2 linked regions of the Geminicoccus roseus DSM 18922 genome follow. The protein of the gene in region 1 binds, or shares a complex with, the protein of each later gene. Links are inferred from orthologs where the notes say so. Each region holds a gene or a part of one and is shown in the gene's direction. Other genes may lie near its edges.

Region 1 (3,689 bases):
GGTGGTGAACCGGATCGACGACGACCCGGACTTCGCCATCGCCACCAGCGCGCCGGAGAACGGATCCCGGGCGATCGCCGCGATGGCCGACCTGGTCGAGCGCGAGATCGACGTCAACGAGTGGACGCCCAACGAGCCGTTCTTCAAGCCGGGCGTGCTGCTCGACAACATGCCCAACTACCAGACCGGGCTCCTGGCGGCGGTGCAGCGCTTCGGCGTGTCGGTGCGCGACCGGCTGGCGCGGGCCCGCGGCTCCTCCCAGGCCGATGCCGACCTGACCCGGGCGATGGGCCTGCTGGCCTATCCGGGCAATGTCTGGGTCTGGAACCCGACCACCTCCTGGGCCCCCACCGCCACCAGCGAAAGCCAGTACCGCCAGGCGGTCCAGGCGCTGCGCGCCTACAACCAGCGGCTTGCCGCTGGCGAGGCCGTCCTGGAAAAGCGGGCCGACAATCTGCTGGACAGCCTGGACGCGATCGCCGCCGATCTGGGCTCGACCTCCGCCGCGATCTACCAGGCCATCGACCTCAGCCAGAACCGCTGGTTCGACTTCTCGGCCGACGACCTGTTCTATACCGACAAGGGCCAGCTCTACGCCTACTACATCCTCCTGCGCGAGTTGGGTCTGGACTATGCCGACGTGATCGCCGAGCGGGGTGCTGCCTCGAACTGGGCGGAGATGCTGGACAGCTTCCGGATGGCCGCGATCCTCCAGCCCTGGGTGGTGGTGAACGGTGGCCTGGACAGCCAGGTGAAGCCCAATCATCTGGCTGCCCAGGGCTTCCTTCTTCTGCGCGCGCGCACCCAGTTGCGGGAAGTGACCAACATCCTCTTGCGATGACGTCCCGGCCTCGCCACTTCAGCCGCACGGAGAGCAATACCATGTTCATTCAGACCGAGCAGACGCCGAACCCGGCGACGCTCAAGTTCCTTCCCGGCCAGACCATCATCGAGGGCGGCCAGGTCGAAGTCCTGGACGCTGACGAGGCCGAGCGGGTCTCGCCGCTGGCGCGCCGCGTGTTCGGCGTGGACGGCGTCCGCTCGGTGTTCATCACCAAGGACTTCGTCGCGGTGACCAAGCAGGCCGCCGCCGACTGGTACCTGCTCAAGCCGGCCGTGCTCGGCGCCATGGTCGAGCATTTCATGTCCGGCGAGGACGCGGTCATCCAGCAGGCGTCGCCCGAGCCGGCCGTCGAGGCCGAGGACGACGAGACCGTCGCCAAGATCAAGGAACTCCTGGAGACCCGGGTGCGCCCGGCGGTCGCCAACGATGGCGGCGACATCGTGTTCCACGGGTTCGAGCGCGGGGTCGTGTACCTGCACATGAAGGGCGCCTGCGCCGGCTGCCCGTCCTCGGTGGTCACGCTCAAGAACGGCATCGAGAACCTCCTGCGCTATTACGTGCCGGACGTGGTCGAGGTCCGGGCTATCGACTGACTTAGGGCCAGGGACGACGAGGTTGCGGATCCTCGCGATCGACGGAGCCGGGCCGGTCGCCGTGGCGGCCTGCGGCCGCGGGCCGGACGGCCCGCTGATCGCGGGATCGGCTAGGCGGGCGGCCGGCGCCGATGCCGATGGCCTGCCGCTGCTCGTGGAGCGGTGCCTGCAGCAGGCAAGCTGGCGGAGCGGCCAGGTCGACCTGATCGCCTGCGGGATCGGTCCCGGCGGCTTCACCAGCATCCGGGTCGCGGTGGCGCTGGCGCGGGGCCTGGCCCTGGCGGCCAGCCTGCCGGTCCTGGCGGTCACCTCCTTCCAGGCCCTGGCGGACCGGGCGCGCCGCGAGGGCGTTTCCGGCCCGTTGCGGGTGGTGGTTCCGGGCGGGCGCGGCAACTGGTTCATCCAGGACTTCGACGAGCGGGGCCATCACGGCGAACCAGAGATCCTCGCGGCCCCTCCCGGCGTATTGCCGGACAGGACCCTGGTCGGCTCCGGATGCGAGGGAATGGTCGAACTGGTGGCGGATGCGAGCGACGTGGCGCACGTGGCCTTTGGCCGCCATGCGGCCGGTGCCGGCGGATCGCCGGGAAGCGAGCTGGTGCCGCTTTATTTGCGCGGTGCCGATGCCCGTGAAGGTGCGGGCCGGTCGCTGCTCGACCGGGTGGATCCCTGACCATGGCCCTGATGGACCTGCCCCGTCCCGGCCAGATCGCTGTCAAGAACATCGGCCCTTTTGATCTTGGTCGACTTGCGCGCCTGCACCGCGGCTGCTTCGAGGACGGCTGGTCGCGCTCCGACATCGCCCACCTGCTGTCGCTGCCGGGAGGGTTCGGCCTGATCGCCCGCTGCTTCGATCGCGGGTTCTCGGCGATCGACGGGCTGCGCGGGGTCGGGTTCGCGATTTGCCGGGTGGTGCGCGACGAGAGTGAACTACTGTCGATCGGAGTGCTGCAGTCTTGGCGTCACCGGGGCGTCGCCGGGACGTTACTGGAAGCCTCGATGGTCCGTGCCCATCAGGCGGGCGCCGACGCGATGTTCCTGGAGGTCGCGGTCGACAATGTAGCCGCACAGAGCTTGTATGAAAGATACAATTTCAAACGGGTCGGGACGCGGCTGGACTATTATCATCGCCCGGATGGCCGAAAGATCAGCGCATATACGATGAAGGCCTCGCTGCATGGGCCAAGGTCGCTGCCCGGCCAGAGCTAGTCGGCGCCGCGCCGGACCAGCAGCTCAAAGATCCCGTCATCCACAGCCTTGCGGCTGACGATCTCGTGACCGTGATCCGTAAGGGAAAACGGAACGTTAACGAGCGGTTCACCTTCGCGAAGCCGAATGCGCAGCATGTCGCCGGGAGACATTCTTTCCAGCGCGAGCTTGGCTCGCACGAAGGTGATCGGGCAGGTGTCGGCGGTGATGTCGAGGGTTGCTTCAGAAGAGGCCATTTCATCTACCTTTTTTTGTGAGGACTTTTTGAAAAGCCCCCTTGCAGACGGTGGTTGAGGAAATATAGTAGTGGCTCGTGTATTACCAAGTAGGCCGGGAGCCCTCACGCAGAGATGGCGGAACAGTTGACCCAGAACGAACTCCTGTCGCTCACGACGGAGATCGTCGCGGCACACGTGTCGAACAATACGGTGTCGTCCACCGAACTCCCCGACCTCATCAGGCTCGTATATTCCTCGCTGTCGACCCAGGGCGTCGAGATCAAAGAAGAGCCCCAGGAAAAGCTGACTCCTGCCGTTCCGGTCAAGAAGTCGGTGACGCCGGAATATATCATCTGCCTTGAGGACGGAAAGAAGCTGAAGATGCTCAAGCGGCATCTGAAGACCCGTTACAACATGTCGCCCGAGGACTACCGCAAGCGCTGGGGCCTGCCCGACGACTACCCGATGGTCGCACCGGCCTATGCGGAGCAGCGCTCCTCGCTGGCGAAGAAGATCGGTCTCGGCACCAAGCCGCGTGCGCGTGGCCGCCGGGCCGGCTGAACCGGTCCGGTCGTTCCCGGAGCGTGCGACGGCGCTTCCTCGGGAAGCGCCGAAGTCCCTTTGGGAACGAAGCGTAACTTGACGGCTCAGGCGGCGCTGGGAATAACTCGCCGCATTGGAACCATCCCTGGTTGGCGGGTGACGAAAAAGCTCTTCATCAAGACCTATGGCTGTCAGATGAACGTCTACGACTCCGAGCGCATGGCCGGAGCGCTTTCAGCCCATGGGTATGCCGCCACCGACCAGATCGAGGACGCGGACCTC
Region 2 (3,909 bases), 380 kb from region 1 along the record:
TGAGCCGGTCCCGCACCGTCGCCGCCAGCCCGACAGCATCGCCCGGCCCGGCCACCACCGTGCCGGCCCCGGCCGCTTTCACCCGCTGAGCCGTGGCCTCGCCCACGCAGAAGACCGGAACCAAAGGGCCGAGGCTTGCCAGCGCCGGCACGGCATGGCGGCTGGTCACCAGTACCGCCTGCACGTCGGACAGGTCCGGCCGCGCAAAGGCGAGCGGCTCGATCTCGAGCATCGGATCGACCAGCACCTCGTGGCCCTGGGCGGCGAGGGCGTCGGCGAGCCGGCGGGAATCCTCGCCCGGCCGGGTCAGCAGCACCCGCATCGCGTGGGCTCAGCGCAGGGCGGCGAGGGCATGGCCGACCCGCTCGCCCAGCTCGGCGGGGTCGTCGCCTTCCGCCGCGTGGCGGTGCACCGAGCGGCCGTCGGGCGACGCCACCAGCCCGTCCAGGCGCAGGCGCCCGTCGGGCATGCGCTGGGCCAGCCCGGCGATCGGCGTGCGGCAGGAGCCGTCCAGCACCCGCAGCATCGCCCGCTCGCAGGCGACGCAGGCATGGGTCTGCGGATCGTCGAGCCTGGCCAGGAAGTCCGCCACCCGCTGGTCGCCCAGCCGCGCCTCGATCCCGATGGCGCCCTGGGCGACGGCGGGCAGCATTGCCGACGGATCCAGCGGCACGGCCGGCACGTCCTCCATGCCGAGCCGGTCCAGCCCCGCCTTCGCCAGGAAGGTGGCCGCGACATCGCCCCGTGCAAGCTTGGCCAGACGGGTCTGCACGTTGCCGCGGAACGGCACGACCTCCAGGTCCGGCCGCAGCGCCAGGAGCTGGGCCTGTCGGCGCAGCGACGCGGTTCCCACCACGGCCTGGCGCGGGATCGCCTCCATGTCGGCGAACGGCCCGATCAGCAGGTCGCGGACGTCGGCGCGGGGCAGCATCGCCAGGATGTCCAGCCCGTCCGGCAGGACGGTCGGCATGTCCTTCATGGAGTGGACGGCGAGGTCGATCTCCTTGGCATAGAGCGCCTCCTCGATCTCCTTGGTGAACAGGCCCTTGCCGCCGATCTCGGCGAGCGGCCGGTCCAGCACCCGGTCGCCGGTGGTCTTGATCACCCGGATGGTGATCGCGTCCTCGATCGCCAGGTCCGGCCAGGCCTCGAACAGGGCGGCCCGGACGATCTCGGCCTGGGCCAGGGCCAGGGGCGAACCACGCGTACCTATGATGAGCCGGATCGGGCTGGTCATGATCTCTTCGACAACGTAGGGCCAAGCGCCGATACGCGTGGCTGGAGTGCATCCGCTTGGCAAGGGTCGTTCTCGGAATTGAGACATCGTGCGACGAGACTGGCGTGGCGCTGGTCGACGAGGATCGGCGGGTCCTGGCGGAGACCGTGCGCACCCAGCTGGACGAGCACGCGCTTTATGGCGGGGTGGTGCCCGAGATCGCCGCCCGCGCCCATGTCGAGAGCCTGGATCGGCTGGTCGCCCGGGTCATGGCGGAGGCCGGGCTCGGCTTTGCCGACCTGTCGGCGGTGGCCGCCACGGCCGGGCCCGGCCTGATCGGCGGCCTGCTGGTCGGGCTGACCACCGCCAAGGCGATCTGCCTGGTCCACGGCCTGCCGTTGATCGCCGTCAACCATCTGGAGGCGCATGCGCTGACCGCGCGCCTCACCGACGACGTCGCCTTTCCTTATCTTCTGCTGCTGGTGTCCGGCGGGCACTGCCAGCTGGTCGAGGTGAACGGCGTGGGCAGCTTCCGGCGCCTGGGCTCCACCGTCGACGACGCGCTGGGCGAAGCGTTCGACAAGGTCGCCAAGATGCTGGGGCTGGGCTTCCCGGGCGGCCCCGCGGTCGAGCGCGCCGCGGCATCGGGCGATCCGGCGCGCTTCGACTTCCCGCGGCCGATGCTCGGCCGTCCGGGCTGCTCCTTTTCCTTCAGCGGCCTGAAGACCGCCGTGCGCCAGGCCATCCTCTCGATGACCCCGGAGGAGGCGCGGGCGGCGGTGCCGGACATCTGCGCGAGCTTCCAGGCCGCGGTGGCCGCCAGCGTCGCCGACCGGACCGTGCGCGGCCTGCGCCTGTTCCAGGAACGTCATCCGGGCGTGCCGGCGTCCCTGGTGGTCGCCGGCGGCGTTGCCGCCAACGCGGCGCTGCGCGAGGCCCTGCGCCAGCTCACCGCAAAGCGCGGCGTCCGGCTGGTCGTGCCGCCGCCCAGGCTCTGCACCGACAACGGCACCATGATCGCCTGGGCCGGGATGGAACGCCTGGTCCTGGGCCAGGCCGATCCCCTGGACACCCCGGCCCGCGCCCGCTGGCCGCTCGACCCGGCGGCGGAGCCGGCCCTGGGCGGCGGCGGCAAGGGGCCGAAGGCCTGAGCGGCAGGTCCGGCCCCGGTCAGGCCGCCGCCAACCGCTCCTGCCTGGGGGTCTTGCCGTACATCTGCCGGTAGCAGGTCGAGAAATGCGAGGCCGACACGAACCCGCACGCGCAGGCGACGTTCATGATCGGCAGGTCGGTCTGGTAGAGCAGGTGGCGGGCCCGCTCCAGGCGCAGCTCCAGATAATATTGCGCTGGCGTCCGCCCCAGATGCTTCTTGAACAGCCGCTCCAGCTGCCGGCGCGACATGCCGACATATTTGGCGAGCTGGTCCTGGCCGAGCGGCTCCTCGACATTGGCCTCCATCAGCTCGATCGCCAGGATCAGCTTGGGATGGTGGACGCCCAGCCGCACCCGGATCGGCATGCGCTGGCGGTCCTCGGCGCTGCGCACCCGGTCCAGGATGCACTGCTCGGACACCCTGGCCGCCAACTCGTCGCCATGGGCGCTGCTGATCTTCTGCAGCATCAGGTCCAGCGCGGCGGTGCCGCCGGCGCAGGTGAACCGGTTGCGGTCGATCTCGAACAGGTCGGCGGTGACGTTCACGTCCGGAAAAGCTTCGACGAAGCCCGGGATATTTTCCCAGTGGATCGTGCAGCGGTAGCCGTCCAGCAGGCCGGCCCGCCCCAGGATGTGGGCGCCGGCGCAGATCGAGCCGATCTGGGCGCCGCGCCGGTCGGCCCAGCGCAGCCAGGCCAGCACCTCCTTGTCCAGGTAGCGCTCCGAATGCAGGCCGCCGCACACCACGATCGTCGGCGGGCGGCTGGTCGAGATCTCGAACCTTCCCATCGGCAGGCCGGCGGACACGTCGATGCCGAGCGAGGAGGTCACCGGCTCGCCGTCCTTGCTCAGGATCACCCAGCGGTAGAGCTCCTTGCCGGCCATCCTGTTGGCGATGCGCAGGGGCTCCAGGGCCGCCGAGAAGGCGATCATCGTGAAGCTTGGCACCAGCAGGAAGGCCACGATTTCCGGCTGCGGCTGGTTCTGCTCGGTCATGCTGGCTCTTCGTCCGACAGACGGTCCCTACATGACATGACGCTGGCAGTTTCGTGATTGCGACACAAGTGAATCGCGAGATGGAAACGTCGCGGAAACTTGCCGGAGGCGCCGATGCGACGTCGCGTCGCAGGTGCGGGGACGTCGCTGCGGGACAAGTGGGGGGCAGTTGCGCCGCTAGACGGACCAGGGCGGGCAACGCTACTCCTCACCCCCGATCGGCCAGCTTCTTGGCCGGGCCACCAGCACGACCAGAGCATGACCCGCTTCTCGATCTTCTCGCTCGCGAAGAACGCCATGACCGGCCATTCCAAGTGGCCGGAATACTGGCGCAGCCCCGAGCCGAAGCCGGCCTACGACGTCGTGATCATCGGCGGCGGCGGCCATGGCCTCGCCACCGCCTACTATCTCGCCAAGGTCCACAAGATCACCAACGTCGCGGTGATCGAGCGGGGCTGGCTGGGCGGCGGCAACACCGGCCGCAACACCACGATCTGCCGCTCCAACTATCTCTACGACGAGAGCGCCGCCCTCTACGACCACGC

What was found. Proteins that work in one complex are often made in the same cells at the same time.
Region 2: the proteins of tsaB (region 1) and tsaD are in contact, whole or in part, in a solved structure (PDB 4WQ4), measured with the Escherichia coli proteins. The link is inferred for Geminicoccus roseus DSM 18922 from one-to-one orthologs.

What each region holds. Positions count from the first base shown.
Region 1 is NZ_KE386572.1:3,804,873-3,808,561, reverse strand. Bases 505-3,284 are described here. They hold tsaB (tRNA (adenosine(37)-N6)-threonylcarbamoyltransferase complex dimerization subunit type 1 TsaB), read left to right. Parts: upstream 505-1,459; coding sequence 1,460-2,110; downstream 2,111-3,284. Other genes in these bases: GEMRO_RS0118945 (MucR family transcriptional regulator), read left to right, coding at 2,997-3,284; GEMRO_RS0118950 (sulfurtransferase TusA family protein), read right to left, coding at 2,643-2,882; GEMRO_RS30565 (GNAT family N-acetyltransferase), read left to right, coding at 2,113-2,646; GEMRO_RS0118965 (NifU family protein), read left to right, coding at 883-1,437; GEMRO_RS0118970 (DUF2333 family protein), read left to right, coding at 505-841. Also shown: more of GEMRO_RS0118970, read left to right, coding at 1-504; more of GEMRO_RS0118945, read left to right, coding at 3,285-3,425; tRNA (N6-isopentenyl adenosine(37)-C2)-methylthiotransferase MiaB, read left to right, coding at 3,564-3,689. UniProt on the Escherichia coli protein: Required for the formation of a threonylcarbamoyl group on adenosine at position 37 (t(6)A37) in tRNAs that read codons beginning with adenine.
Region 2 is NZ_KE386572.1:3,420,111-3,424,019, forward strand. What follows is about bases 331-3,330. They hold tsaD (tRNA (adenosine(37)-N6)-threonylcarbamoyltransferase complex transferase subunit TsaD), read left to right. Parts: upstream 331-1,293; coding sequence 1,294-2,367; downstream 2,368-3,330. Other genes in these bases: hemC (hydroxymethylbilane synthase), read right to left, coding at 332-1,237; GEMRO_RS0117140 (GlxA family transcriptional regulator), read right to left, coding at 2,387-3,330. Also shown: GEMRO_RS30210 (uroporphyrinogen-III synthase), read right to left, coding at 1-322; more of GEMRO_RS0117140, read right to left, coding at 3,331-3,364; GEMRO_RS0117145 (sarcosine oxidase subunit beta family protein), read left to right, coding at 3,623-3,909.